DNA from 3 places in the Peribacillus sp. BM1 genome. Region 1 is predicted to be linked to each of the others. Evidence: predicted binding sites of a transcription regulator. Region 1 holds the regulator's gene; each other region holds the start of a gene.
The links. The regulator Rex, encoded in region 1, represses fermentation and respiration genes when NADH is low (regulators of the CRP and FNR family bind a similar motif). The targets are predictions, from matches to a motif close to TTGTGAAATATTTCACAA.

Region 1 (10,758 bases):
ATGATTACATCATGCCGCCCATTCCACCCATGCCGCCCATATCAGGCATACCCATGCCGCCAGCACCAGCAGGTTCTGGTTTGTCAGCTACTACTGCTTCTGTTGTTAAGAACATTGCAGCTACTGATCCAGCGTTTTGTAGAGCATAACGAGTTACTTTTGTAGGGTCAACGATACCAGCTTCGATCATGTTTACCCATTCGCCGTTCGCAGCATTGAAGCCTGTTCCTACTGCTTCACCTTTTAGGCGTTCTACGATAACTGATCCTTCAAGTCCAGCGTTGTGAGCGATTTGGCGTACAGGCTCTTCGATTGCACGAAGAACGATGTTGATACCAGTAGCTACGTCACCTTCAGCTTGAATTTCAGCAATTTTGCTGTATACGTTTAGAAGAGCAGTACCACCACCAGCTACGATTCCTTCTTCAACCGCTGCACGAGTAGAGTTTAATGCGTCTTCGATACGAAGTTTACGTTCTTTTAATTCTGTTTCAGTTGCAGCACCAACTTTGATCACTGCTACTCCACCAGCTAATTTAGCTAGACGCTCTTGTAATTTTTCACGGTCAAATTCAGAAGTAGTTTCTTCTAATTGAACACGGATTTGGTTTACACGAGCTTGGATTTGAGCAGAATCTCCAGCACCTTCAACGATCGTTGTGTTTTCTTTAGAAACAACCACTTTAGAAGCGCGTCCTAATGATTCGATTGTAGCCGATTTAAGATCAAGACCAACTTCTTCTGTGATCACTTCTCCGCCAGTAAGTGCAGCGATATCTTCAAGCATTGCTTTACGACGATCTCCGAATCCTGGTGCTTTAACAGCTACTGCGTTGAATGTTCCACGAAGTTTGTTCACAACAAGTGTTGCAAGTGCTTCGCCTTCAACATCTTCAGCAATCATCAATAGTGGTTTACCTTGTTGAACAACTTGTTCAAGCACAGGAAGGATTTCTTGGATATTTGTAATTTTTTTGTCAGTGATTAAGATATATGGATTTTCAAGGACAGCTTCCATTTTATCTGAATCAGTAACCATGTATGGTGATGCATAGCCACGGTCGAATTGCATACCTTCAACAACGTCAAGCTCAGTTGTGAAGCCTTTTGATTCTTCGATTGTGATTACGCCGTCGTTTCCAACACGCTCCATAGCTTCAGCGATTAATTGACCAACTTCTTCGTCAGCAGAAGAAATCGCAGCTACTTGTGCAATGCTTTCTTTGTTTTCGATTGGTTTAGAGATAGCTTTCAACTCTTCAATCGCTACGTTTACTGCTTTCTCCATTCCTTTACGGATACCCATTGGGTTAGCACCAGCTGTAACGTTTTTAAGTCCTTCGCGGATCATCGCTTGAGCAAGAACTGTAGCTGTAGTTGTACCGTCACCAGCAACATCATTTGTTTTGCTCGCTACTTCAGCAACTAATTTTGCACCCATGTTTTCAAATGCATCTTCAAGTTCGATTTCTTTCGCGATTGTTACACCGTCATTTGTGATAAGTGGTGAACCAAATTTTTTCTCAAGAACCACGTTACGTCCTTTTGGTCCTAATGTTACTTTAACTGCATTTGCAAGAGCATCTACTCCGCGTAGCATTGCACGGCGAGCGTCTTCACTGAATTTAATATCTTTAGCCATGTATAAAACCCTCCCTAATTTTTATAAAAATGGTTCGTTCGGTTATGTTTTGTATGTGTTTAGCCGATAACAGCTAAAATATCGCTTTCGCGTAAGATTAAGTATTCTGTACCATCATATTTCACTTCAGTACCAGCATATTTTGAGAAGATAATACGATCGCCTTGGGCAACCTCTAAAGCTACACGTTCACCATTTTCAAGAATACGGCCATTGCCGGCAGCCACTATTTTACCTTCTTGCGGCTTTTCTTTTGCAGTATCAGGAAGTACGATACCGCTTGCAGTTTTTTCCTCAGATTGAACTAGTTCAATAATAACGCGATCACCTAATGGTTTTAACAAGTGAAACACCCTCCTCAAATTGTGTTGATGTATGGATCCTCTTATTTATTAGCACTCACTACCATCGAGTGCTAACACAATTATTATATTAAATAAAACCTGGTTCTTTTGCAAGTAATTCTATTGTAAATTTTTCTATTCATTTTATTTGGTAGACGGGAATACTATTTCATAGCTATTTCTTATTTTAAAAACAAATGAAGGATTCGTACGTTTAATTGGAGTTATCTGCTTTTTTTTGATACCCTTTTCTTTATACGATAAGTAAAAGTATTCAGCATACGCTTCCTAATTGGGGTGTGTGGTCTTATCCTTTTTTATTTTCATAAAATGATTGTATACCCTAGTTTAAAGGAGATATCTTTTTGAAAAAAGAATTTTGGTTTGTCATCATTACATATGTCATTATGCAGCTGTCAGGTGGATTAGCTATCGATATCATTGCAATGATTGCTGTTTCTGCTGGTATGGAGTTAACAAACGAACTCAAAACGTTAATTGGTGCCTATTGGATTGTTTTCAGCTTCATTATCGCTCTGATATTTGTCCTGTTTTTCATGCGGCACGAGATGCGGCAAAAGGATATTCGAAATCAGACTACGATTCCCGTTTCGATTCTTTGGGGATTTGGCGGGGTCTTCCTTGCCATGTTTGCACAGACAGTAGCAGGACTGCTTGAGCAACAGATGGGCATTAAACAGAACTCAGAAAACACGGAGCAGATCTTAAGCCTAATCACACAATTTCCAATCGTTATGCTTGTGTCCTCTATCGTTGGACCCATCCTGGAAGAAATTATTTTCCGAAAAATCATCTTCGGTTCTCTTTATAGGCGATTAAACTTCTTCCTATCAGCACTCATTAGTTCGGTCATATTCGGTTTTGCTCATTTTGAGCCCGAGCATATTCTCTTATACTCCGCAATGGGTTTTACCTTTGCCTATCTATATATAAAGACCAAGCGAATTCTCGTCCCAATATTCGCACATGTAGCGATGAATACACTCGTCGTCATCGTGCAGTTGAATTATGACAAATACTTGGATTCTTTGGAAAAAGCGCAGTCATTTATCGGAGGGGTTTTATGAAACGTCGGTCACCTTTATCTATTGGCATTATCTATATCGCGTTAGGGGTTCTATTCACCGTATTTGCTATTCAATCAGTATCATCTAACGGTTGGGGCTTCTTTTCTTATTTTCTTGTTGGTTTAGCCACTCTTGACCTGGGTTCAGGCGTAAGAATGCTTATTCTGCATTATAAGATCAAAGCGGTACAAAAAAAGAAGAAAAAGTAATAAAATTAAAATAACACGCTGCCTGATGCAAGAATCGGACAGCGTGTTTATTATTCTTCTATACTATTTTCTTCTTCTGAATCTGTATAATTCTTCAGAAAATAAATAAGAGACTGTAATTCCACAGCAAGGTCAATATGATGAATCCGAACCGTACTCGGTACATTTAATCTCGCAGGTGTGAAATTCAATATACCGCGAATATCTGCTTGAATCAATTGATCAGTAATCGGCTGAGCAACTGATACTGGTACAGTCAATATCGCAACCGCAATATTTTCTTCTTTCAATCGTTCTGTGAGCTCATCCATATGATGGACATACACATCTTCTACCCGTTTTCCTACCTTCTCTGGATCTACATCAAATGCCATCGCAATTTTTGTATTATTATTTTTCAAAAAATTATAGTTTAGAAAAGCTGTTCCTAAATTACCAACCCCAATTAATGCAACTTGTGTTAGGTCATCTTGGTCTAAAGTTTTTTGAAAAAATGATAAGAGGTAATTCACATTATATCCGTAGCCTTTTTTACCTAAGGCTCCAAAATAAGAAAAGTCCCTGCGAATCGTAGCCGAGTCCACTTTAACCGCATCACTTAACTCTGCAGATGATACTCTTTGTTTACCAGCAGAATGTAGATTTTTTAAAAAACGATAATATAAGGGCAGCCGTTTGGCAGTTGCTTGCGGAATCTTCATTGGTTCTTGGATCATTACTTTCCCCGCTTTCCCATGTGCTATTTCTTCATTTAGTAGTCAAAACGGTCGATATCTCATGCTTTTAAGTATGCGCTCTTCATACCTTTTGGTGCTAACAGTAAAAGATGTTTCTGGTAGCGTTGCCATTTCAATGTTGTACCATCTTGTTCATTCAGGTAGTTATCATATCTTGTCGGACATTACCTAAGTGGAGTGCTCTTTTTAAATCATACACTATAATGCATTATTTGTAACAATTTTGTTTAATTTCCTTACCCGAATGCTTTTATACGAGTGCTTCTATTGCCGATAAATGCCATAATACGTTACACTATGGATAACGCAATCGAGGTGAAATCATGATTTTATTACAAATCAATCAATTATCGAAGTATTACGGAGCTGAACTTATTTTATCAAATATGAAGCTCGAAGTTCAAAATAGAGACAGAATTGCCTTAGTCGGCAGAAATGGTGCTGGCAAGTCCACGTTATTGAAAATCATAGCTGGACATCTTTCCCATGATGGCGGTGAATTGATCAAACCAAAGGGTGTGTCCATTGGGTATTTGGCACAAGATACCGGGCTTGAATCGGAGCTTTCCATCTGGGATGAAATGCTAACCGTATATGAAGGTCTTATTTCCAAAGAAAAGGAACTACGAAGACTAGAACAAATGATGTCACAACCCGAAACGTTTGAAAATGAACTCTTATATCAAAAGGTTCTTTCTGAATATGATACCTTGCAAGTACAGTTCAAGGAGCAAGGTGGTTATCAATACGAAGCCGATATTCGCTCCGTTTTGCATGGTCTTCAGTTTGCAGACTTTGATCGTTCTACATTGATTCACAGCTTGAGCGGTGGCCAAAAAACAAGACTGGCACTTGGGAAATTGCTGTTGACCAAGCCTGATATTTTGATTTTGGATGAACCGACAAACCATCTGGATATTGAAACATTATCATGGCTTGAACAATATCTCCAAAATTATCATGGTGCTGTATTAATTGTATCCCATGACCGATACTTTTTAGATAAAGTTGTGAATCAAGTATATGAAATCTCACGCAATGCTATCAAGAAGTACCATGGTAATTATAGCAATTATCTCGTGAAAAAGGCAGAGAGCTTCGAGCGTGACATGAAGCTCTTTGAAAAACAACAGGAAGAAATCGAAAAGCTACGTGATTTCGTCCAACGGAACCTTACAAGAGCTTCTACAACCAAAAGGGCTCAAAGTAGACGGAAGCAATTAGATAAAATGGATGTCATGGACCGTCCTCACGGTGACGAGAAATCCGCATCTTTCTCTTTTCAAATAGATAGGCAGAGCGGTAATGACGTCCTCTCCATTCAGGATTTAGCAATCGGCTATGAGGATACTGCTGTTTCCCAAAATATTACTATGAAGATTTCAAAGGGAGATAGCCTTGCTCTTGTTGGTCCAAATGGGGTTGGAAAATCAACTTTATTAAAAACGATTATCGGAAAAGTAGCAGCTATACAAGGTGACATTCGCTTTGGCACAAATGTTCAAGTCAGCTATTATGATCAGGAACAAGCGAATCTTGTTTCTAATAAACGTGTGCTTAATGAACTGTGGGACGAACATCCGTCTGTGCCTGAGAAAGAAATTCGGACGATACTTGGTAATTTCCTCTTTACGGGTGATGAAGTATTGAAAACAGTCTCAACCCTTAGTGGGGGCGAGAAAGCAAGATTGGCTTTGGCGAAAATGATGATGGAGAAAGGAAATCTCCTTATTTTAGATGAACCAACCAATCATCTTGACCTCGATAGCAAACTCGTACTCGAAAATGCCCTAATTGATTATCCAGGTACGATCCTGTTCGTTTCACATGACCGTTACTTTATTAATCGAATTGCCACCAAAGTCATTGAGCTTTCCAAATTCAGAAGCGAGGAATTTCTCGGTGATTATGATTATTATGTTGAAAAAAAGCAAGAACAACTAGAGATTAAAGAATATGAACGCCATCAAAACGGGACAAGCCCAGAACAAACGGCAGACAAGTCTTCCTTTAAGGTAGATAAAGAAGCAAAAAAGGCAGAACGTCAGCGTCAACGTCGCATTGAAGAAATCGAAGCAACAATGGAAAAGCTTGAAAGCGAAGTTGAACAATATAACGAGCTTCTCTGTGATCCTGATGTATTTCAAAATCACGAAAAAGTACTTACGATCCAAGCTGATCTTGATCGCGTTCAGGCACAACTTGATGTGCTTCTTGAAGAATGGGCGGAACTTGCGGAATAAGAACGAAGATGACATAACACCAAATTTGATCATCCTGTTTAGAGAATCCCAAAAGGGTCAGACCTCACATTCTATAGTCCGTTTATTGTGTCACTTACACGTCCAATAAACGATATATTAAATGTGGGTTCTGACCCCTTTCCTATGGAACAAGATACTTACAACCAAAACGGCTATATTTATTTTTTTCATTGAAAGCTCCACGATCGTTTCTTTTTCCATCCCTCTCCCCCTCATTGCCGTTTTTCCCATTCATCCACAGCCTTATCCACATTATCAACGTTATTATTCCTAGTCTCATTAGCCTTTTCCACAATATCCACAGAATAGATCATATTTATCCACAAAACCATATGGTTATACACATAATAATCGATAAGTTATCCACAGTTGATGGAATTTTCTATCTTTTTAATAAATAATGCGCTTTCTTGTGGATAATTTACCTGTTACTTCTAATTATCCACAGCCTATTCATAGAAAAAGGTGAGCTGCCTTTTACCGCTAGCTCACCATTTCCAATTAAATTGTTTCAATATCTAAACCTGGGTTTCCATTCATCGCCATGCCTGATCTTTTCCCGTTTTCAAATAAAACACTACCTGCCGCTCCAATCATTGCTGCGTTATCTGTACAGAGAGCAAGTGGTGGGATAATCAGTTCAGTATCCGTGATTGCTTCAAATGCTTCAGTAAGCGCCTTACGAAGACCCTTATTTGCAGCTACCCCGCCAGCCAAAAGGACTTGATGAACACCATACTCCTGAGTCGCCTTGACCGTTTTCTTAACTAAAACATCAATCACACTTTGCTGAAAGCTTGCCGCTAAATCTGCTGGCTCAATCGTTTCACCACGCTGTTCTGCATTATGAAGTGTATTGATTACAGCAGATTTCAAACCGCTAAAGCTAAAATCATAAGAATCTTCAAGCCACGCCCTTGGAAGCGGAACAGAAGTAGGATCCCCTTCCTGAGCCAATCGATCTATATGAGGGCCGCCCGGATAAGGCAGATGTAAGGTTCTCGCCACTTTATCATACGCTTCTCCAGCTGCGTCATCCCGCGTCTCACCGATCACCTTAAACTGGCCGGGGCTTTTAATCATTACAAGCTCTGTATGCCCCCCTGAGACTACTAGAGAGAGGGCCGGGTACTTAATTTCTTTAATCAGCCGATTTGCATAAATATGTCCCGCAATGTGATGTACACCTACTAATGGGATATTATGCGCGAATGCTACAGCCTTCGCTGCGTTTACTCCTATCAATAATGCACCAACAAGACCTGGACCTTCAGTAACGGCAATAGCATCAAGATCATCATAGGTAACATCTGCTTCCCGTAACGCTTCTTCCAATACAAGAGTAATCTGCTCTACATGATGTCTTGATGCAATTTCAGGGACAACCCCACCAAATCGCTTATGGCTTTCAATTTGTGAGGCAACGATATTACTAAGAATATCGGTCCCATTTTTAATAACGGCTGCTGCTGTTTCATCACAGCTCGTTTCTATCCCTAAGATAAGTTGATCTTTTTTCACGTTAAATTCACCCACATTACATATGCATCTTCCTGGTTGTCGGTATAATAATTTTTACGAATGCCCCCAGTTTGAAAGCCAAGCTTCTTATACAGAGACTGGGCAACCATATTGCTAACACGTACTTCAAGCGTCATCCGAATGACTCCCATACTTAACGCAACCTCAATCATCTTTCGGAGCAGTTCTTCACCAAGCTTGTGCCCGCGATAATCAGGCAAAATAGCTATATTGGTAATATGGGCTTCATCGATAACAATCCACGCGCCGCAATATCCGGCAATCTTACCTTCATCCTCAATCACCAGATACTTCGCATATTGATTATGATTCAATTCATTATAGAAAGCTTCCCTGCTCCAAGGCAACGTAAAGGACTGTCTCTCTACAATCAAAACTTGGTCGATATCTTCTATTCTCATTAATCGAAACGTCATCGTTTTACTCATCGCAACCGGTCTCTTCCATTTAGAATTTTTATCTATTTTTTCTGTTGCTCTAACCACTTGACTTCCGCCTCTGCCATCCTCACATAATTGGGGACAAACATGTGAACGTCCTCTTGTTTCTTATCTCTTCCTAAAAACGCTAACTCAGCAGGTCTTGGGTTATAGGCTTGTGCTGGAATAAAATAAGCTTGTTCACCTAATACATCTTTAAGTGTATCAACATGAATTGCAATATCTTGACCGACAAATAGTACGGGCACATTCAACTCTTTAAGCTTTTGTGCCCATTCAACTGCCAACATATTTTTATCCTCACTACAGCTCTCTAGACCACTCTCAGTAAATTGATACAACCCTGTATAAACTTGTCCACGGCGCGCATCGAATAAAGGAGATATCATCCCATTGAAATAACGGCCATTTGCTGCTAGAGCTTCTAGACTCGATATTCCAACCAAAGGAATATTTAATGTCCAAGCAAGTGTTTTAGCAATAGTAACGCCTATCCTAACCCCAGTATATGAGCCAGGTCCTTTTGCTACGACAATTTTCTCCAATTCAGCTGGTTTTGTATCACAATCTCTTAAAAGTGACTCAATGGCTGGCATTACGCGCAAAGAATGATTTTTCTTTAAATTTGTAACGTATTCCCCAACCACTTGGTCTCCATCAGTCAAAGCTATTCCTAATGTAAAATTCGATGTATCAATCGCTAATACCTTCATAAAATAATCTCCTTACACAACTCAACATACCGAGTTCCAGATGGCTGCAATACAATTCGCCTTTTTGAATCACCCAGTCTAAAAATCTGAATCGTTAATATTTCTTCCGGAAGTTGGTCTTGAATTAAATGGGCCCATTCAACAACAGTCACTCCCTCACCTTCGAAATACTCGTCAAAACCAAGGTCCTCTTCTTCTTCACTCACTCGATATACATCCATATGATATAACGGTAAGCGGCCCATATATTCTTTTATAATCGTAAATGTAGGGCTATTCACATTCCGCTTAACACCTAAGCCTTTTGCAAGCCCTTTGGTGAAAGCTGTTTTACCCGCACCAAGGTCACCCTCCAAAGCCAATACATCTCCAGCATTAAGTTTCTCCGCCAAACTACTAGCAAAATCTACCGTCTCTAATTCACTCCTAGAAACCCACTCAAACTTCTGTTCCATCTATATTATCACCTCAAAAAAACCAAACAGCTAAACGCAAGCTGGTTCATTATCCTATAAGTAGTTTACCTTTTTTCAAAACAAGACACAAACAAGAAAAGCACAAGAATGCACGAGGAGCTTTTTACCAAGATCACACTTCCTCAAAAATTAGAAATTAATTCCTCTTATCTCATTTTGGAAATTTCTGAATCTCAATGAACTAAACTGCTTTTGGCACATTTTGATGTACTGTGAAAACCCATATTTCACTCAAGCACTTTTCAGTTATCCACAAAGTGAAATGAGTAGTTCTTAATTTCCACTTTTCACTCTGTGGATAATTAAAAAAATAAGTTTATTCAAGCTAAGTATCCACAATATGTGTCTCTCGTGATTAACTGATAAGAGTTAACGTAGGTAAGTTTCACCAAAATATGTACTTAATGAAACTAACACATACTGCGCCTAGTCTTTTTTATAGTGTAAAAAAAATCCTGATTAGTTATACACATGTTAATAATTCTTGCAAATTAGCCACTAAAGTTGAATACAGACAGACGAATTGAGTAAGATTATCCACAATTCCCATCCATTTAGACAATAAAAAAAGCGAAACCTAGGTTTCGCTTTTTTTATGATTGCGGGGACAGGATTTGAACCTGCGACCTTCGGGTTATGAGCCCGACGAGCTACCGAACTGCTCCACCCCGCGACGATATAAGTTATTACTTAATAATAATAGTATATCCTTTATTTAAGAAATTATACATTAATTATTATTAAATTTAAGCTTGGCGGCGTCCTACTCTCACAGGGGGAGACCCCCAACTACCATCGGCGCTAAAGAGCTTAACTTCCGTGTTCGGAATGGGAACGGGTGTGACCTCTTTGCTATCGCCACCAAACATTTTCAATAAGACATTTATTATTATAACGCCTTTTTTGAAATTTTGCAAGAAGAAATTTTCATTCCTTCAAAACTAGATAATAAGAAGGGTTTTTGCTTTTTTCAAGAACAATAAGGTTAAGTCCTCGATCGATTAGTATCAGTCAGCTCCACATGTCGCCACGCTTCCACCTCTGACCTATCAACCTGATCATCTTTCAGGGATCTTACTAGCTTACGCTATGGGAAATCTCATCTTGAGGGGGGCTTCATGCTTAGATGCTTTCAGCATTTATCCCGTCCGCACGTAGCTACCCAGCGATGCTCTTGGCAGAACAACTGGTACACCAGCGGTGCGTCCATCCCGGTCCTCTCGTACTAAGGACAGCTCCTCTCAAATTTCCTGCGCCCACGACGGATAGGGACCGAACTGTCTCACGACGTTCTGAACCCAGC
Region 2 (10,758 bases), 230 kb from region 1:
AATAATCCATGGTGCTACCATAATTAAAAATGTAGTCAAGAACCCACCTCCTATTTCTTTCCTTGTACATACTGGTTGCTAAATACAAACAATCGCATAAGCAGAATTAGCGATGGAATAAGCAATAATAAACCGGCAACAAAGGTAATGATTAAAGCGATGGCCATTGCTTCATTCGTAAACCCATCATAAATCGAGAGGTACGGATATAGTAGGTAAGGCAGGTGAGCAGCCCCATATCCATAAAAGGCAAAAGCATATTGAAGCATGACCAATATGAATGAAAGACCCAATCTTTGTTTTTTCCAAATAAGATAGACCGCACCAAGAAAAAATAAGCTCGATAGAATGAACATCCAAGAAAGGTCAAGCATACGACTGAAGTGTTCCCAGTTATGGTGGCTGATTGATAAAAATACAAGAAAGCTTGCTAAAATGGTGGGCAAACTCCAGGAAAGGGCATATTTTCTCAAAATATCAAAAGCCTCTGTGTCCCCAGCTTTGTGTGCATAATACGTTAAAAAGCAGGCAGAGATATACAGCACACTTACAATTGCCAAGATAATAACGGTCCAAGAATAGAAGCTTGTAAATAACCCACTGTAATCCAAAGACACATTACCACCGCTGACATTCAAATATCCCCCCTCGGAAATGGTCAAAACAGTCGATAAGGAGGCAGGGATAAGCAGACCTGTTAAACCGTACAAAAATTGCGTCCACTTTGCCTTTCTTGGACCGTAATGGTGGAATGCGTAATAGGAGCCGCGTATAGCAAGCAGTATCGTCGCAATGCTCCCTGGAATAAGTAGGGTTGTCCCATAGTAATAGGCAACAGATGGAAAAAAACCAATTAGTCCCACATAAAAGAATATCAGGAATACATTTGTCACTTCCCAAACTGGTGAGAGATAACGATCAATAACTTTATGAACAATGGGCCCTTTTCCCGTTATCGATGTATAATAGTTAAAAAAACCAGCACCGAAATCAATGGACGCCACAATGACATAGCCGTATAAAAATGTCCATAGCACCGTAATGCCGAGTAGTTCATAGCTCATATCAATGGTTCCTCCCTATTCGATCCCTTGTTTTTTTAATTCCTTCTCAAGCGGGCTCGCTTTAAATACCCTTTTGAGCACAATAACGATAGAAATGGCCAATACGAGATACAGCAATATAAACAGTATTAGCATCGTATCAACATGATTTGATGTTGTCGCAGCTTCTGCGGTGCGCATAAATCCTCTTATGATCCATGGTTGACGGCCTTGTTCTGCCATGAACCAACCGGCTTCAATTGCAAGCATCGCAAGCGGCCCGCCCACGATAATAGCGCTTAATAATGGTTTATTAAATTCATTCCATTTTTTCCTGTACTGCATGCAAAAATAGATAAAGGCAACAAGAGCAAGAAACATGCCGATTGTAACCATCCAATCAAAGTAATAATGGACGACCAAAGGAGGCCAATCCTCGACTGGAAATTCCTCCAACCCTATTACTTCTGCCCCTGGTATTCCATGTGCCAGAATACTTAATGCATATGGAATTTCGATAGCCTTGCTAATTTTATTGTTTTCATCTAAAGAACCAGCAAAAATTAACGTCGCTCCTTTCTCTGTTTCAAAATGCCACTCGGCCGCCGCCAGCTTTTCTGGTTGATATTGAGCGAGGTATTTCCCTGATAAATCCCCAATCAAGGCCGTACAAATGGCAAAGGCAAGGGCGACAGTCATGGATAATTTCAATGCTTTTTTATGATAGACATGGTCCCTGCCTCTATAAATTGAAAAGGCCGCTATCATCGCCAAAATAAAGGCCGCGGTTAAATAAGAGGATGCCAAAACATGTGTTACCTTTGTTGGGGTAGCTGGATTAAACATCGCCATAATTGGGTTCACATTTGTTAAAATGCCATTTTCATAATTAAAACCAATCGGTGAATTCATAAAGGCATTCACAGTCGATATGAAAAAGGCTGATGCGCCACCACCTATAAATACAGGGAGTAATAAGAGAAAATGAGCATATTTGCTCTTAAACCGATCCCATGTATAGAGATAGATCCCCAGGAAAATAGCTTCAAAGAAAAAGGCAAATGTCTCCAAGAATAAAGGCAGCGCAATGGTATGACCAGCCGCTTCCATAAATTTCGGCCACAATAAGCTGAGTTGTAGGGAAATCGCCGTCCCGGTAACGACACCAACAGCAACAGAGATGATATACCCTCTAGTCCAGCGCCTTGCAAGCACATGGTAATGCAAGTCATTTCGTTTAATTCCGATCCATTCTGCTAATGCAATAAGAAGTGGAATCCCAACCCCTAGAGTGGCAAAAATGGTATGAAAACCTAATGTAACACCAGTTAAAATTCGGCTATATAAAACGGGATCATACTCGACCAATCGTGAATCCTCCTTTACTTCATATTAAAAAACAGGAATTGGGTAGAAACAGCATACTCTAACTCATTCATACAATCTTCAGAAATCGTCTAATGACAACAGGGCCTTCAAAAACAAGTTGTACATGGTCAAGCAAACACTCTAGTGATTCTACCAACCCTTTTTTATTACCACTTGTCCGCTATCCAAGACTGTACGTGTTACTTTTTGACTTTTCTATAAAAATTATTCATATCCCATAAAGTTACCCATTTTTTTATTCTTAAAACCTCCTTTATATTGTTAGCATCACTACTCTTACTAGTACCTCTGATAAAGTGAGGCCTCCATTAGTAAACAATATTGGGGCTGATTAAAGAACAAAAAAAGCAGAAAACCTTTACGGTTCCTGCTTTTATATATATTATATTAATGTAATTTTTTCTTTGATCCATCCATTAGATACCACATGATTTCAATCAGAAATACCTCTGAACCCCATCATTGTATTCCATCATTTTCAATTAATCCAATTTATCGCCTTAACTGCCACTATTTCTCAACATCTTCATGAACTTTTTGTGACATATTTATCTTTTGATTGTATTTTTATATAGATGGTAATAAGATAGAAACGTCAGTTTGTGAAAAGATTAACACTTTATCTAAATAACTAAGAAATATAAGGGAAAGGGGTACTACTATGAAGTTAAAATGGGCTCTATTAGCCATGATTTTCACGGTTGCTGCTGTGCTATCTGGTTGTGAACCACTATTGGTCTTGGACCCTAAAGGGCCGCAAGCCAAAGTGCAAGCCGATGATATTATGTTATCCATCTTGATCATGTCTGGTATTGTTATTGTTGTTTTTGCAATTTTAGTATTCGTGTTAGTTAAATACCGCGCCTCTAAACAGAGTGCAGATTATGAACCTCCACATATTGAAGGGAATATGCTTGTTGAAGCAATTTGTATTGGTGTTCCAATTATCATTGTCATTTTCCTTTCTGTTATGTCTGTTAAGAGTAACTATGAAGTAGAGGCCACACCGAAGGGATACGAAGGTCAAGAACCAGTAGTTATTTACGCTTCATCCTCTAACTGGAAATGGCATTTTAGTTATCCTGAAGAAGGTATTGAAACCGTTAACTATGTAAATATTCCAGCAGGTCGCCCACTTGAATTCAAACTTTATTCATACGGACCAATTACTAGCTTCTGGATTCCACAACTTGGTGGACAGAAATACGCAATGGCTGACATGGTTACAACATTACATTTAGCAGCAGACGAACCTGGTGAATTAATGGGCCGAAATGCAAATTTCAGTGGAGCAGGATTTGCTGAAAATACGTTTGATGTTCAGGCAATGTCCCAAACTGACTTTGATAAATGGGTAAAAGAAGTGCACGATACAGCTAAACCTATTACTGAAGAAAAATTTAATGAGTTATTAGAACCTGGACATCTTGGACGATCCACATATACTGGAACGCATTTAGAATTCTCACCAGCTCCAGAACATAATCATGGTTCAGCCGATTCTGATAAGGATTCAGAAGAAGGCGAACACCATCATGAATCAAGTGATTCTGAGAAAGAAACAAATCACAGTCATCATTAATAGGTTACAAATATACTAACCACTCGTTTTATATGACAATCAATATAATCTTGAAAGGAGTCAAAAAAAGTATGGATTTCTTTGATCGCTTTGCCGTACCGCATCCAAGCTTTTTGATATACGCATCGATGGTTGCCATCGGTCTTACTCTAATTGCGATACTCTTAGGCATAACCTATTTTAAAAAATGGGGTTATCTATGGCGTGAATGGTTAACAACAGTAGACCATAAACGGATCGGTATTATGTATCTAATTTCTGCTTTACTTATGCTATTCCGCGGTGGCGTAGATGGTATTATGTTACGTGCTCAACTTGCCATTCCTGATAATAAATTACTAGAATCTCAGCATTATAACGAAGTATTCTCAACTCATGGGGTCGTTATGATTCTCTTTATGGCTATGCCATTTATTATGTTCTTTTTTAACTTCGTCGTACCATTACAAATTGGTGCTCGTGACGTAGCCTTCCCACGTCTAAACGCTATAAGCTTCTGGCTATTCTTTATGGGTGCGATGCTATTCAACGTCTCATTCGTAATTGGTGGTTCACCTGATGCAGGTTGGACTTCTTATTTTCCGCTTGCAGGGAATGAGTTTAGTACTTCTGTAGGTTCGAATTATTACATGATTGCCATTCAGATAGCTGGTATCGGTACATTAATGACGGGTATCAACTTCATCACGACTATTTTTAAGATGAGAGCACCTGGCATGAAATTAATGCAAATGCCGATGTTCACATGGTCTGCTTTAATCTCTAACTTAATCATTACTTTTGCTTTCCCTGTACTAACCGTATTACTTGCAATGGGTACAATGGATCGTTTATTCGATACAAAATTCTTTACAATTGGTGACGGTGGTTCAGATATGCTTTGGGCCAACCTATTCTGGGTTTGGGGACATCCTGAAGTATATATCTTGATCTTGCCGGCATTCGGTTTATTTAGTGAGATTATCTCGACCTTTGCACGTCGCAATCTTTATGGGTATAAATCCATGGTTGCTTCAATGGTTGTTATCTCTGCCTTTTCATTCTTTGTGTGGGCTCACCATTTCTTTACGATGGGGCAAGGGGCACTTGCAAACAGCTTTTTCTCCATTACAACGATGGCGATTGCTGTTCCAACTGGGGTTAAAATCTTCAACTGGTTGTTCACCCTTTGGAAAGGGAAAATTGAATTTACTACTCCAATGCTTTACGCGATGCATTTCCTTCCGCTGTTCACACTTGGTGGGGTAACAGGGGTTATGCTTGCGATGTCAGCTGCGGATTATCAATATCATAATACAATGTTCTTAGTTGCTCATTTCCATAACGTGATTATCCCTGGTGTTGTATATGCAATGCTTGGTGGTCTTACGTACTACTGGCCAAAAATGTTCGGATTCATGTTAAATGAGAGAATCGGTAAATGGACAGTATGGTTAATGTCCATTGGATTCGTTTTAGCATTCATCCCAATGTATATTACTGGTTTAGACGGTCAAGCACGCCGAATGTACACGTACTCTGAAGCAACTGGATTTGGTCCATTGAATATGGTTGCATTTATCGGAGCAGGTATTATGGCCATTAGTTTTGCATTACTTGTCTACAATGTCTATTATAGCGTTCGCTACTCACCACGGAATATCGGTAACGATCCATGGAACGCACGCACTCTTGAGTGGGCCACTCATACTCCAGTACCGGAATACAACTTCGCGATTACGCCGCAAGTTAAATCGACTGAAGCATTCTGGGATGCTAAGAAAAATGGCCACGTAATATTTAAAGGTAAAATCGAAAAAATTCATATGCCGAATAATAGCGGCTTACCATTTATTATGAGTTGTATCTTCTTCGTCTTTGGATTTAGTATGATCTTTAGTATCTGGCCTCTTGTCATTATTTCGTTACTCGGTATCCTAGGCTGTCTTGTATACCGTTCGTTCGAAAAAGATCATGGACATTACATTCCTGTAGAAGAAATTGAAGAGACAGAAACAAAATTGCGAGGTGCTAAATAATGAAAATAGATCACTCGCTTCCACTTGAATATAGCACGGAAGAAAACCGGTTAAAAATCTTTGGTTTTTGGATTTTCCTAGGTGCCGAAATTATGCTTTTTGCAACGCTCTTCACGTCATACTTCGTGTATGAGCACCGTACAGGCAATGGTCCCAGCGGTGCAGAAATCTTTGAAATAGCACCAGTATTAATGGAAACAATCTTGCTTTTAGCAAGTAGTTTTACCATTGGTCTTGGTATTCACGCCATGCGCTTAGGCAAACAAAAAGCCATGATGACCTTCTTTTCGATAACTCTTGTTCTAGGTTTAGGGTTCTTAGGATTTGAAATTTTCGAATTCGTAACATATATACACGAAGGCGCTGGAATAACCGCTAGTGGATTCACATCCATGTTATTAACAACATTAGGAACACATGGACTGCACGTAACATTTGGTTTCTTCTGGGGATTATTTATTATCCTACAAGTGAAAAAACGTGGATTGACTCCTGAAACAGCCAATAAATCATTCATTTTCTCTCTTTACTGGCATTTCCTAGATGTAGTTTGGATCTTTATCTTTAGCTTCATCTACTTGAAAGGAATGATGTAATATGAAAGAATTATTCCCAATAAAACAAGTAATGGGCTTTGCATTCTCGTTAATCCTTACAGCAGTGGCTTTATTGGTTTACTTCTTAGATATGTCATTTACAGCAGGCATAACGATACTTCTTGTGACTGCATTCATACAAGCAGGCCTGCAACTCGTTGTATTCATGCATGCTGGTGAAACAGAAGATAAAGCCGCCATTTATTCAAATGTTTATTTTGGTATATTGTTGGCTTTAGTTACCATTTTCGGGACATTGTTAATCTTTGTCTGGGATATGTAATCCAAGAGATCCACTTAAAAGAGGGCGTATTACGCTCTCTTTTTTTTAAAAGGCGCAGCCATTTGTTTCATCATATCAACTACGCCTATTCAACATCTATATAACCATTTATTATTCACGTTCTTATTATTCTTATTAAACCAATCCATTATCAAGGCAGTATCTTTTTCCCCTGCTTACAATTTGTCACCATTTCTTCAGTAGCTACTAAAAACATTCCCATCAAGAAGATAAAAACAGCGCCCATCACTGTACCAATCCCAATTCCCATCACAGTTCTGTAATCGCTTACAAAAGAACCGTATAAGAAAATTGCAATTCCCATTGTAAGTAGGATTGCCCCTACATACTTCGTAGCGTTTAACAATTTCAATCTAGATTCCATTTTCATCATCCTCCTTATATATATTATTCACCTTGTTCACAGAATTGTCAAACTATTTATATATTTTTGGAACAATTTTATTGACAATTATATATGAATCGCATTTTTCGCTTGGTGGCCCCTCTACTATTATAAACTTGAACCATAATTCTCATACACCCAGTCAGTCTTACACTTGAAATGATCACTACAGCAGATAATTGGTGCACAAAAAAGCTATAGCGGCTGTGATATATGTTATTCAAATTAAAGGGCGCAGCTCCAAAGAAAATAGCCCTAGCTACTAATTGCAGCTAGAACCATTCATTTCAATATTGTTATTGTGATTGTCCTAATGTAACCTGTAATGTTACTTTCTTATTTCCACGATACACTTCCACACTTACTTTTTCATTCACTTTTGCTTCTGTATAGAGATACTTTCTAAGTTCCATAGCGCTCTTTATTTCTTTCCCATTCATCGCAGTAATGATATCCTCCTGCTGTAAACCGCCTTTTTCTGCAGCAGATCCATTTGCCACATTTGTGACCATGACTCCTGCCTTCACATTTTGAGGAATGTTTTGTACGTATGCTTGCGGAAGTTCTGCTAAATCAGCAAGACCCACTCCTAAATATGGACGTGTCACTTTTCCTGTTTTAATCATTTCATCCACAATTGGAATCACATCATTACTTGGAATAGCAAATCCGAGGCCTTCAACACCATCTACGGATATTTTTAAGCTATTAATTCCGATTACCTCGCCTTTAGAATTAATTAGGGCTCCCCCGCTATTACCTGGATTGATTGCAGCATCAGTTTGGATGACGTTTAATCCCCATGTACCGCTTGATGTATCCACGTCAATAGTTCTTTCAGCCGCACTAATGATTCCTTCAGTAACCGTTCTAGAAAAATCAAGACCGAGTGGATTCCCAATTGCTACAACCTGTTCACCAGCGCGAATCTCATTTGAATCGCCAAATTTAATCTCACCTGGAGCTAATGTGGCATCAATTTTCAAAACAGCCAAATCGGTTAAAGCATCGGAACCGACGATTTCTGCCGTTGTGGTCTTGCCATTATATAACGATACCTCAACCTTTGAAGCCCCTTCAATGACATGATTATTCGTGACAATATAGGCGTTCTTTCCATCAATTTTATACATGACCCCTGAACCTGTGCCACTTTCTACTTCCTGCGAATTTAGTGCAAATCGGTTGGCCGATTGTTGATAATTGACGACTCCGACAATGGCCTTCGAAGCCGATTCAACCATATCTGCAAGGCTTGTTGTTCCTGTGTATGAGGTTGGTTGAACGTTTACACTATTATCCTTCGTTATATCTTTTTCTATGGCTGTAGAAGTTTGATTTTCAGTAGGAGTGCCTGGGAAAAGCTGATCTCCCGCCGTTACGAATATTGTTGCCGTTAATACGGAACCGATTAATCCAGAAACAATCGTCTGCCCCCAGCCCGCTCTTCCTTTTTTCTGCGGTTCTTTTTGTAAAGATGTATTTGTTTCAATTTGATGTTCCTCCATACGGACCATCCTCCTTGTTTCTTTCAATTGATTTGTTACATTCATCATAGCCAACAAATATGACAAAATTATTAACAAAGCATGAAACAAGGATGAAATATTATCTACTTCGGTTCTCTATGATGTAAGTATAAAAAAGAAGGTTCGTAAATAAAGTGAAACTTCCCTCAGTGGGAGTTTTTTTCATCCCCCACTGAGGGTTAGTCCCGTTCTACTGTCGCTAAATCTTCGATAAAGCGACAGTACGAACCCGATTCAATGAATCACAGACTAAGTACGCCGCATCCTGCGGCAACGTCTGTGTGGGCCTCAACTAAACCGCTGAAGAGCACAGCGGTAGTTTCACTGTATCTCACCAATCGGGGATTTACAGGCTGTTTATCCCCCACCTATTTATTTCTTGATTCTCTCGCCAAAATTGAGGTGGGGTATTACAGCCTGTTAAACCGGGATAAAAAGAATCTTTGTTCCCTTAATTAAACTTCATGCCATACTCAGCTCGGAACGTTTCCCCTGATTCTAGCCGATTCACTCCAAATTTCTCCTTCAAGTTCCCTGATGTATCATGAGTGTCGGCAATGCCGTACCATGGTTCAATGCAGACAAATGGCGCCATTGTACGATCTGTCTCGTTATATTTCGACCATATTCCAACGAATGGAAAGTCCTTGAATGTTAGTTCGACACCATGACTCGATTTTTGAGATGTCAATGTCATATGATCAATATGGCTGTATACGACAGCGTCCTGTGCAAATAAAGAAGGAGTGAGTGGAATCTCTTGAAAATCATGAGCTGGGCCTTTCTCATGGATTAAAGAATCCACGAGCTCATATTCAATGACTTCCTTATTTGATGCAGGCGTAAGCTTCAATATGTAGTCCTCAATCTTCTCATTTTCTAAAAGAGGAAGCTTAAACGCTGGATGTGCACCAATAGAAAAATACATTTCTTCCTTATTTTCATTCACGATTTCCCATCGTACAAATAGAGAATCTTCTTTAAGCGTATAATGAATACATGCCTTAAATTCATATGGATATACATGTGTGAACTGTCCAGCAGATTCGATTACAAAGGAAACATAATCTGTTTCCTGTTTGTCCACTTCGAATACATTATCACGTAAGAAACCGTGCTGTGACATTTTATATGTGTTGCCATCTAGCTGATACTGGTTTTCTTTTAAACTTCCGACAATCGGAAACAAGACAGGAGAAACGCGTCCCCAGTAGGTACTATCCCCTGTCCACATATAGTTCAGTCCATTTTTCTTATGCTTGACTTCCCGCACCTCTGCTCCATTTTGTGAAATACTTACCTTCAACCAATTATTTCCAATTTCAACTATCATCTAAAATCCCTCTTCTCATTAGAAGTTACTTATTTTTATCATATCAAAAAACTCCTTCCTAGTTAAAGGAAGGAGTCTAAATTTGTCTTAAATTGTCGACCTTTATTAAAATACGGCAGAACCTCAGTTTAAAACCAGACACTAGCTAAAGCTTAACGCGTCAGTACAAGTTCCTGAATGGCGTACGCAACCCCGTTCTCATTGTTAGAGCGAGTTTGAAAATCAGCCGATTTCTTAACTTCTGGAATCGCGTTCTCCATGGCCACGCCACAGCCAGCGTACTCGATCATTGATAAGTCATTACCATTATCACCTATACTCATCACCTCTTGCTGGTCGATCCCTAGTTTTTCCGCCAGTTTCTTGACAGCATTCCCTTTGCTAACTTCTGGATGTAAGATTTCTAAGAAATAAGGCGCACTTTGAACCATCATGTACTTTTCTTTTATTGACGCTGGAATTTGTGCAATCACTTTGTTTAACCGCTCAGGTTCATCAATAAACATGATCTTCGGAAGTACAATATTTGCTGGAATGTCTTCAATTTTACGATAGCGTAAGGGGATTTGATTAATAAAC
Region 3 (10,758 bases), 1.3 Mb from region 1:
AGTCGATATATGCAGGCTAATCCTCATGTAAAAACAGCTTTAATTGTCGGATCTGATTATAATACATTGATAAGTAACCCAGAAGATGAAATTACATATGCTAATTATGGAGATGCTGCCGCTTGCGTAATTTTGGAAAAAACGGATGAAGATTGTGGATTCCAAGATGCGATTTACTTTACTGATTCAGTAAACCGGGAAAAAATTATGTATCCAGCTAAAGGATTATCGCATACCTTGCGTGGAACTGGTGATGATAAATACATTCAATGGCTCCCGTTTGATGGAAATATGGCCATGCCTCCAACGTATGAAATGTTGCATATCCTGTTAGAGAGAAATCGGCTTACCGCCCGTGACATTAACGCCTATTGCTTCTCACAATTTGCCTTGGTGAATATTTTGAAAATCAAGAAGCGGTTACAGATTGCTGACAGCCAAGTTATCTATATAGGCGATCGATTTGGATATACCGGCACAAGCAGCCCTTTTATCGCTTTACATGAAGGGATTGAAACTGGACGGATTAAACGAGGCGACTATGTAGTGTTCTGGACAATTGGTTCAGGCTATCAATTAGTTGCTATGTTATTTAAATATTAATTTACTGAAAAATAGATCATCTAATTACATTATTAGTTGGTCTCTTTTTGTATAGGTATTAACCCATTCGATCCTTTACGATCCGGAATCGAGATTTGCGATCGAGACCGAGTCCTTATATTAAAAAAGTAAATAATGAATAATTCTATTTAAATTCATCCATTACTATGCTAAAGTATTCATATCGAATGAACAATTGTATTTCTTAGGAGGACTTCAACTATGAAATTAAAATTAGGTCTACTACCACGAATTATTGTTGCTATTATTTTAGGTATTGTAATCGGTAGTTTTGCACCAGAATATCTGGTGAGAGGATTTGCAACGTTTAACGGAATTTTCGGCAACTTTATTGGATTCGTCATTCCGTTCATTATTATTGGATTTATTGCCCCTGGGATTGGGCAACTGGGGAAAGGGGCTGGAAAGCTTCTTGGCATAACGACGGCTTTTGCCTATATCTCAACAATTATTGCGGGTGCTCTTGCTTTTATCGCAAGTTATACATTGCTTCCGAACTTTATCTCAGGCAACCAACTTGCCAAGACAGATAATCCAGAAGAATTTCTGCTTGATCCTTTTTTTGTTATTGAAATGCCACCAATTATGGAAGTAATTAGTGCGTTGTTATTCGCCTTCATTATTGGAATTGGATTAGCTTACATTAAAGGTAATACACTGCAGCTTGCATTTGACGATTTTCAACAAATCGTTGAAAAGTTAATTAAAACAGCGATTATTCCAATCTTACCTTTTCACATCTTCGGAATCTTTGCGAACATGACATATGGCGGACAAGTTCAATCGATTCTTTCTGTGTTTGCAAAAGTATTTGTAATGATTATTGTGCTTCATATCGTCATGCTTATTCTTCAATATACTGTCGGCGGTTTGCTTCATAAGAAAAATCCGTTTACATTGTTGAAAATTATGGCACCTGCTTATTTTACAGCTGTTGGAACGCAATCTTCTGCGGCAACTATTCCAGTTACGCTTGGACAAGTAAAGAAAACAGGTGTTCAAGGCAGAATTGCAGATTTTACTGTGCCGTTATTAGCAACGGTTCATTTGTCAGGAAGCATGATTACACTTGTCAGCTGTTCTGTAGGTGTTATGCTTCTGAATGGTACAGCGCCTACCATTGCCATGTATATTCCCTTTATTCTCATGCTGGGTGTAACAATGGTTGCAGCTCCAGGTGTACCTGGTGGTGCTGTGATAGCAGCATTGGGAGTGTTGGAAACGATGCTTGGGTTCGATCAAACGATGATCACGTTAATGATTGCTTTATACTTGGCACAAGACAGTTTAGGAACTGCTACAAATGTGACAGGTGATGGTGCTATTACGATGATTGTTGACAAATTCAGTCCGAAAAAGACTGGGAAAATGAAACAAACGAAAGCAGCTATTTAATGTAGATTTTGGATATCTTAGGGGCAGAACTCACACAACTATTCAGTTAATCGTGTTACACAGATTAGTTTGAATTATGTATCGTTGTGTAGGGGGCTGCCCTTTGTTTTTAGATAAATAACTGTACCACGGTTTAACAGGCTGTAATATCTTCGTTTCCTACAGCTTTAGTTCTTCGAATTCATAAGTTTTACTCCCCTGTGGCAAACTACACGAGTCGCATCGCTTTATTAAAAACTTTAAAGTTTAGCGACAGTTAAATGGATCTAATCAACCGTATGTAATGAAAAAAAATTCTCACTGAAATAAGTTTCATTTTATTTTTAATGAAACATTTCAACAAATAGATTATAATATAAGTGCATCCCTCAAATGGGAAGGTAAGCTAAAGACAAAATTTTTTAGCCAAAGTTTATTGTTTTAATTAGGTGATTTTAAAATTAAAACCTTTAACATTTTAATGGTTTTATTAAAGGTATTTTTTAAAGTTTACTGGAAATGGTAAGCTTAGAAGTATTATTTATTACCCGAATTTATCTATTCGTCATACACCTTTTGGTGACCACAGTAAGGCTCGCCAAGTAATCTGATGTAATTTAGTCGTCTTATACGTATCGACGACTACGGGTGCGTTATGCTATTCTTAAACCATATTAGTATTTGTGTTATGTTTCACGAACTTCTCAGGTCCACATAGATTTGAGAGTCAACACAGGAAATGGGGTCCCTTTTGCCCCGAAAATTAAAAGCATAATTGCTTATCGTAAAGGAGAATTGGATATGTCAGAAACAATCGCTAAAACAAAGCCAGAACAAGAAACACAAAAATTGTCTGCTAGCCAAGAACAACTTGATATCCTTGATCAGCTTTTAAAACCAGAGGTTCAAGAATCCTTGAATGCCTTAGTAGAGCAACTTCCAAAATTAACGGAAATTGTCAATATTATGACGAAGTCTTATGACTATGCTCAATTAGTAGCTACTGACGAAATATTAAAAAATGATACGGTTGGAGCGATCAAAGAAATTGCAGGACCTGTAGCTGGTTCAGTGAAATCACTTGCACAAACTGCCATTGAAGCAAAAGACCGTGCAGACCAAAGCAAAGATGTAGTTGGTCTCTTTGGACTGTTGAAAATGCTAAAAGATCCACAAGCGCAGAATCTTTTCCGTTTCGCAAATGCATTCCTTGAAATTAATGCAGAACGTAATAAAAAATAATTCATTATCCATATAAATCGTAAGGGCGGAGGATACACGATGTCAATTTCAAAACATATTGTTATCTTAGGTGCAGGTTACGGCGGACTACTTACTGCTTTAACTGTTCGTAAATATCTAAGTAAAGCACAAGCAGAGGTAACTATTGTAAACCAGTTCCCAACACACCAAATTATCACTGAATTACACCGTCTAGCAGCACATAATGTTGCTGAAGAAGCGGTTGCAATGCCATTGGACAAACTTCTAAAAGGCAAAGATATCGATCTTAAAATTGCAAAAGTTGAATCATTTTCTGCAGACAATAAAGAAGTGAAATTATCAAATGGTGCTACTTTATCATATGATGCTCTAGTTGTTGCTTTAGGAAGTGTAACTGCATACTTCGGTATCCCAGGACTAGAAGAAAACAGTATGGTATTAAAATCAGCCAATGATGCGAATAAAATTTACGCACATGTTGAAGACCGCATTCGTGAGTATGCAAAATCTAAAAATGAAGCAGATGCAACCATTGTAATTGGTGGGGGCGGACTAACTGGTGTTGAATTAGTTGGTGAACTTGCTGATATCATGCCTGAGCTTGCGAAAAGCCATGGTGTAGATCCTAAAGAAATTAAATTAAAGCTTGTAGAAGCAGGTCCGAAAATCTTGCCTGTACTACCAGAAAATTTAATTGAACGTGCAACAAAAAGCTTAGAAGCGCGTGGAGTTACATTCTTAACAGGTCTTCCTGTAACAAATGTTGCTGGTAATGAAATTGATTTGAAAGATGGTCAAAAAATCATTGCGAATACATTCGTTTGGACAGGCGGCGTACAAGGGAATCCACTAGTTGGTCAGTCTGGACTTGCAGTCGATCGTGGCCGCGCGACAGTTAATGAATATCTACAATCTTCTTCTCACGCAGATGTATTTGTTGTCGGTGACAGTGCTGTTGCCTTCCCAGAAGAAGGTGGTCGTCCATACGCACCAACTGCACAAAACGCTTGGCAAATGGGTGAATTAGTAGGATACAACTTATTCGCATATTTACAAGATGCAACGTTTGAAAAATTTGCACCAATTAATTCTGGTACACTTGCAAGCCTTGGCCGCAAAGATGGTGTTGCAACAGTCGGTGGCAACGATATTCCACTTAAAGGTCTTCCAGCTACACTAATGAAAGAAGCAAGTAATATCCGTTATCTTGCACATATTAAAGCTTTGTATAGCTTAGCTTATTAATTGAATGGTAAAAATTACCCGTTGTTGCTTATTGAAATAAGTAGCAATGGGTTTTTTTATAACAGTATTTGGATTATTTTACCACTTATGGAAGTTTAACTTTAATTCGAAAAAATCTTCATTGACTTCGCCATAAAAATAGAGGAGTTCTAAAGAATTTAGAGTATTTCTTTATCCAAAGCTGTTATTTATTCATAGTAAATTGCATTGATTGACTCTTCTAGAGTACTTTTGTATTCAAACGACGGAGAAGGAGATAGATTACGATGTTAATAAAGCGCTTACTTTATTTGGTTGTTTTCCTTGCTTTTTTATTGGCATCTGGATGCACCATTTATTTTGGCAAGGAAACCTTTCATACCCATGAGAGTTTAGCTCAAACAAATCATCAGTTTAGTTATCACTTTGTGCTAATACCCGAAGAAGTGGATAACGAATATTGGCGGCTTATTGAAGAAGGCGCTCGTGAAGCTGCTACCATATACAATGTAAATTTAGAGTATCTAGGCCCAAAGCAAGCCGATAGTGACGAGCTTTTAAAAACGATCGATGTGGCGATTGCTGGGAAAATTGATGGGATTTTAACGCAAGGAATGAAAGACCAGGAGTTTATTAGTCTACTTAATAAAGCGGTTGGAAAAGGAATCCCTGTTGTGACGGTTGATACGGATACCCCAAATAGTGAGCGGACGAGCTATATAGGAACTGATAACTATTATGCAGGTTTTTTAGCGGGGAAGGCGTTGATAGCTGATACGACAGGTGAACAAAAGGTAGCCATTATCACCGGTCGCTTCGAGGCTGCTAATCAGAAACTTCGAGTACAGGGCTTTATGGATGCAGTGGAACGAGAAAAACGGATTGAAATTGTTGATGTTCAGGAATCGAATATCACGAAAATTGGTGCAGTGAAAACGACACATCAGCTACTTATGAAACATCCTGAGGTGACGGCGTTTTACGGAACCAGCGCACTGGATGGTATCGGTATTGCTCAAGTAGTGGAGTCGAAGAACATAAATAATCTTTATATTCTTGCGTTTGACACACTACCTGAAACGCTTAAATTAATGGAAAAAGGAATAATAGATGCAACGGTTGTTCAATATCCGAAGCAGATGGGATACAAAGCAGTTGAAGCACTATTTGAATTAAAGCAAGGAAAAGAAAGGGAAGAAATTAAACATACGGATACGACGGTTATTCATAAACAAGACTTACCTTTTACTCAAGCCACGTTCATTGGAGGAAGACGTCCATGAACTCGATCCGTTCGAAACTTGTCATCTATTTTTTAGTGTTTGTTGTTCTATTTAATTTCGTATCTTTTGCTATTTTTTTTAGCAGTAAGCAAATGGTTTCAGAATATCATGAAAGCTTTCGAGGATTTCTGCTCTTAAATGAAATTTCACAGCAGTCCAGTAGGATTTATGAAACAATTAATGCGTATGTAGTGGAACGAAATGATACATATATTGTAGAATATTGGGAAATACGAGGGGAGTTTATCGGAAATGAAAAACGTCTAAAAAATGCAGCGATAAGCGGAGTAAACCATCAATCGCTTGAAACGTATCGAGCGATGCTGAACAGCTTGCTTGATGAAAGCGAAGCAACCATTGCTTCTGTTCAATTAGAGGATGTAGATGTATATTCGTTTCATTTAAAAGAGATTCAAAATATCTCCAATTATATTCAGGGAAAAACATTAAGTCTATTAAACGTAGAGCTTACTGAGTATCAAGATTTCTACGACAGTATGGAGAAGCGGAATACGTCATATCAATGGTTTACGATTAGCTTATTCACTTCTACCATTCTACTTGCATTATTAATCGCAGTATTTTTTTCAAGAGGTCTTACTAGACCCATTTATAGCCTAACAAAAGCTGCTAAAGAAGTGTCCGCTGGAAAACTGGACGGTGAGCAGGTTTTGATTCAGTCGAATGATGAGATGAAAATTCTGAGTGAATCTTTTAATCAGATGAGAACGAATATCCGCCAGCTTATCGTTGAAATTAGGCAAAAATCCGAACTCGATCGGCTGTTAAAGGAATTGGAGCTTAAGCATTTACAAAATCAAATCAATCCCCATTTTTTGTTTAATACATTAAATACCATTTCAAGAACGGCCTATCTAGAAGACGCCCATCTAACTTCAAGACTGATAGAATCTGTTTCTACTATATTGCGCTATAGCTTAGAAGACTTGGATAAACCGGTGACTCTACGTGATGAGGTGAAGGTTGTCCAAGAGTACTTCTATATTCAAAAAAATAGATTTATCGATCGGATTATGTTTTCCACAACGATTGATGAAACATGCCTCGATTTGGAAATACCGAGCCTTATTTTGCAGCCAATCATTGAAAATGCTTTTATTCATGGTGTTGAGGACCTCGAGGATAATGGAGAAATTACTTTACATATTTATCGCCAACCGGATTATGTCGTCGTGGAAGTGAAGGATAATGGAAAAGGCATGGATCAAGAAATGGTGTCTGCTTTGATGAATGAAAAATCTTCTTTTGGAGGTCATCATGAAAAGCGTATGGGAAATTCTACGGGAATTGGTTTCAAGAATGTACATAAACGACTGCAATTATTTTATCAACAGGCTAATTTAATGGAAATTGATTCAAGTTCAGAAATCGGTACGACGGTCAGAATTCTTATTCCTGAAAAAGGGTGTGATTGTGGATGAAAGTTGTCATTGTAGATGATGAATTGGTGGAGCGAAAAGCAATGAAAAAGCTTATTGAAGAAAATTTTTCCGATATTAAAGTGATTGGTGAAGCAAAGAATGGCAGAATAGCGATTGAACTCGCAGATGAATTACAGCCGGATGTTATGTTCATCGATATTAAGATGCCCGGACTGAATGGATTAGAAGCCATTGGGCTCATTCGCAAAAGTCAACCGCAGATCAAGTTTATTGTAGTATCAGCTTACGCCACCTTTCAATATGCAAAGGAGGCGATGCAAGAAGGTGTTAAAGAATATCTATTAAAGCCAGGCAAAAAAAATGAAACTATTGAGACGATTCACCGTGTCTATAAGGAATTCCAAATAGAGAAGGAATCAGAGGCGTTGTTACAACAAACCTTTTTAGGGGCAAGAAAAGTAGCAGAGCAACATGTGCTAATGAAGATTATGCAACAGGATCGTACGGAGGAAACAGAGAAAATGGTTCGAGATTTGTTTCCTGAGATGAAAGTGGGCTTTTTTCACGTGTATTCTTGTTCGAATCAGCAACAATATCAACTACTAAGTCATGGTCTATCACAACTTTCACCGCATCCATGCATTATCGGCGAGTTAACAAGTGAGCGAGTAGCTGTCCTTTTTTTCTTAAATGAAAATCTTTCTTTACAAGGAAAAGTTCATGCATTAACAGTGGCGCGGGATGTAACGGTATTCGTAAATAAAAGGGAGCAGGTACAAATGCGGTGCGGAATTGGATATCCAGCAACCATTAAGAAGCTTGCTAAATCTTATCAAGAATCGGTACTTTCCTTAAATCAATTGCGAATAAGGGATGGAAGTTATTATGGCTTTCCACGTCAAGAAAAAGAGGAGGAGTCCAATGAAATAGGCGAAGTGGTTTTACAGCATTTATTGTCGGGGGATTACATAACAACCATCGCACATTTTGAGCAGTACTACGAACAATTCATGGTAAATAATAGAGAAATTTTAGGTATGGAGCGAATTAGGGAAGATTTGATCAGCGCGAAACGACAACTAGAAAACCAAGGTGTATTTGTAACCGATTTAGATGTAATCTCCATTCAATCAAAGCAAGGCTATTTGGAATTAATTGCTGATCTTTGTGAGCGGATATTGCTGCATCATGAAGGACAAAAAATGGTTTCCAAGGCGAAGGCGTATATTCACGAACATTTTCAAACATCACTTAGTTTAGAGGAGATTGCTGAATATATTCAGCTAAGCCCTACTTATTTTACGAAGCTTTTCAAAGATCAGACTGGGCAAACCTTTATTGATTATTTGACTATCTACAGAATTGAACAGGCCATTCATTTGTTACAACGAACATCCCAAAGCTTAAAAGAGATTTCTTATGCTGTCGGCTATAAGAATCCCAACTATTTTAGCCGTGTTTTTAAGAAAATCACCAATAAATCGCCAAAAGAGTATCGAAAACAAATCATAAAAATGTGAAGATAATCGTAAAATAGTTTAGAAAAATGGGACCATTACCTATCTTCCTCTTCCTTATAATTAAAATAGATAGCGCTTTCATAGATGATGAGGAGGAGGATGAACAATGAAGAGGAAATTGATATCGACGTTCTTGATCGTGTTTTCACTTATTCTTTCTGCATGTAGTTCAGATACAAGCTCTACTGGAGAGAAAGGAGATGGTAAAGAAAAGCTTGATATCTTTAGCTGGTGGACGGGTGCTGGGGAGGAAGATGGGTTAAAAGCGCTTATTGCGCTATTTGAAGAAAAATATCCTGATATCCCCATTGAAAATGCAGCCGTTGCGGGTGGCGCAGGGACAAATGCGAAGGCCGTACTGACGAGCAGGATGCAAGGGAATGATCCGCCAGCAACATTCCAAGTTCATGGTGGTTCAGAGCTGAATGATAGCTGGGTGGCAGCGGACAAAATGGAGAATTTAAATGATCTTTATAAAGAAGAAGGCTGGAATGATAAGTTCCCGAAAGAGTTGATTGATCTCGTTAGCAAGGATGGAAATATTTACTCCGTACCGGTAAATATTCATCGCAGTAATGTTCTTTGGTATAACAAAAAAGTGTTTGATGAGAATGGATTAAAAGCTCCGACTACTTTTTCAGAGTTTTTTGAGGTGGCAGATGCATTGAAAGCCAAAGGAATTACCCCACTTGCATTAGGAGATAAAGAACCTTGGACAGCTACTCATTTATTTGAAACAATTTTACTTGGGGTACTTGGTCCTGTTGATTACGGGAAGGTTTGGACAGGTGATATTGCTTTAGATGACGCAAAAGTGGTGGAAGCAGCAGAAACGTTCAAAAGGATGCTCACCTATGTGAATGAAGACCACAGCTCTCGCAATTGGCAGGATGCTTCTCAGCTCGTTGGCAATGGAGAAGCTGCGATGAACGTAATGGGAGATTGGGCAAAAGGATATTTTGTTAATGATTTAAAGCTTGCTGTAAATGAAGATTTTGGCTATATCGCTACACCTGAGACAGACGGAGACTTCATCGTTATTACCGATACTTTTGGTCTTCCAAAAGGGTTGAAGAATGCGGACGATGTGAAAAAGTTTTTGGGCGTATTAGGTTCTGTTGAAGGGCAAGATGCCTTTAACCCATTAAAAGGTTCGATTCCTGCACGGATCGATTCAGATATATCTAAATATGATCAATATGGAAAAGACACAATTGAAGAATTTAAAACGGCTAACCTTGCTCCTAGCTTAGCGCATGGGTCGGCTGCTCCAGAAGGTTTTGTTACGAAAGTGAACCAGGCTGTTAACATCTTTGTCACACAAGGAGATGTCGATCAATTTATTAGTTCCTTGAAATCAGCAGGATCTGAACTTAAATAGTTGTTACTAAGGTGGGGGTGTCTTATAAGGGTCTGACCTCGTACACTAAATCAGTATAAAGTGTCTTATACTGTATTTAGTTGTTGCGGGGTCTGACCCTTTGCTCTGGGATGCCGCCTCTTTTTCTTAAAAGGGAGGTTAATTCAGTGGAACTAGTCAAACAAAACAATCCTCAAAAAGTGGTGAGGGCTGCGAAAAGGAAGAAAAAATTATCGACAGATCATATGATGGCATTAGCCTTTTTACTGCCTTCTTTTATCCTTATTGTTATTTTTGTTTATGGATTTATTGGTTGGACAGGTTATGTTTCATTAAGTAATTGGAATTCTCTAGTTCCGGACTTCTCTTTTGTAGGGTTGAAAAACTATCTATATCTGTTTGGCGATTTTCGATTTCAAGCTGATTTAAGAAATACATTATTCTTTACGATTTTATTTATCGGCTTAGTCATAATATTTGGCTTAACCTTAGCCATTTTACTTGATCAAAAAATCAAGGGTGAGTCCGTTTTTCGAAATCTTTTCTTTTTCCCAATGGCCTTATCCTTTGTTGTAACAGGAGTTGTTTGGCAATGGTTGTTAAACCCCTCTACAGGTGTTAACTTAATTTTTAAAACGTTTGGAATTCAACCAAAATGGTATACAGATACAACGATTCTAGCTGGTTTCAAATGGGGGCAAATCGAATTTGGTCTGCCAGTTGCGATGATTGCAGTTGGAATTGCT

Region 2: a site for Rex is predicted at 3,033-3,050, ahead of qoxA (cytochrome aa3 quinol oxidase subunit II). Genes of this name have one in related genera too.
Region 3: a site for Rex is predicted at 2,680-2,697, ahead of AC1MGI_RS00100 (helical membrane plugin domain-containing protein). Genes of this name have one in related genera too.

The regions. Positions count from the first base shown of each region.
Region 1 covers NZ_CM155259.1:1,326,868-1,337,625, reverse strand. The annotation lists gene groL (chaperonin GroEL) at 5-1,642, opposite strand; gene groES (co-chaperone GroES) at 1,702-1,986, opposite strand; gene AC1MGI_RS06590 (CPBP family intramembrane glutamic endopeptidase) at 2,352-3,074, shown strand; gene AC1MGI_RS06585 (YdiK family protein) at 3,071-3,283, shown strand; gene AC1MGI_RS06580 (redox-sensing transcriptional repressor Rex) at 3,334-3,999, opposite strand; gene AC1MGI_RS06575 (ABC-F family ATP-binding cassette domain-containing protein) at 4,344-6,263, shown strand; gene tsaD (tRNA (adenosine(37)-N6)-threonylcarbamoyltransferase complex transferase subunit TsaD) at 6,786-7,805, opposite strand; gene rimI (ribosomal protein S18-alanine N-acetyltransferase) at 7,802-8,254, opposite strand; gene tsaB (tRNA (adenosine(37)-N6)-threonylcarbamoyltransferase complex dimerization subunit type 1 TsaB) at 8,287-8,979, opposite strand; gene tsaE (tRNA (adenosine(37)-N6)-threonylcarbamoyltransferase complex ATPase subunit type 1 TsaE) at 8,976-9,434, opposite strand; tRNA gene AC1MGI_RS06550 (tRNA-Met) at 10,055-10,128, opposite strand; rRNA gene rrf (5S ribosomal RNA) at 10,206-10,321, opposite strand; rRNA gene AC1MGI_RS06540 (23S ribosomal RNA) at 10,437-10,758, opposite strand, start outside.
Region 2 covers NZ_CM155259.1:1,553,048-1,563,805, reverse strand. The annotation lists gene cydS (cytochrome bd oxidase small subunit CydS family protein) at 1-39, opposite strand, end outside; gene AC1MGI_RS07570 (cytochrome d ubiquinol oxidase subunit II) at 51-1,064, opposite strand; gene AC1MGI_RS07565 (cytochrome ubiquinol oxidase subunit I) at 1,080-2,411, opposite strand; gene qoxA (cytochrome aa3 quinol oxidase subunit II) at 3,094-4,014, shown strand; gene qoxB (cytochrome aa3 quinol oxidase subunit I) at 4,086-6,032, shown strand; gene qoxC (cytochrome aa3 quinol oxidase subunit III) at 6,032-6,628, shown strand; gene qoxD (cytochrome aa3 quinol oxidase subunit IV) at 6,630-6,911, shown strand; gene AC1MGI_RS07540 (hypothetical protein) at 7,063-7,296, opposite strand; gene AC1MGI_RS07535 (S1C family serine protease) at 7,614-8,825, opposite strand; gene AC1MGI_RS07530 (aldose 1-epimerase family protein) at 9,298-10,179, opposite strand; gene yidA (sugar-phosphatase) at 10,332-10,758, opposite strand, start outside.
Region 3 covers NZ_CM155259.1:10,741-21,498, reverse strand. The annotation lists gene AC1MGI_RS00110 (ketoacyl-ACP synthase III) at 1-603, shown strand, start outside; gene AC1MGI_RS00105 (dicarboxylate/amino acid:cation symporter) at 826-2,019, shown strand; gene AC1MGI_RS00100 (helical membrane plugin domain-containing protein) at 2,800-3,240, shown strand; gene AC1MGI_RS00095 (NAD(P)/FAD-dependent oxidoreductase) at 3,286-4,467, shown strand; gene AC1MGI_RS00090 (sugar-binding protein) at 4,734-5,729, shown strand; gene AC1MGI_RS00085 (sensor histidine kinase) at 5,726-7,171, shown strand; gene AC1MGI_RS00080 (response regulator transcription factor) at 7,168-8,652, shown strand; gene AC1MGI_RS00075 (ABC transporter substrate-binding protein) at 8,759-10,033, shown strand; gene AC1MGI_RS00070 (carbohydrate ABC transporter permease) at 10,180-10,758, shown strand, end outside.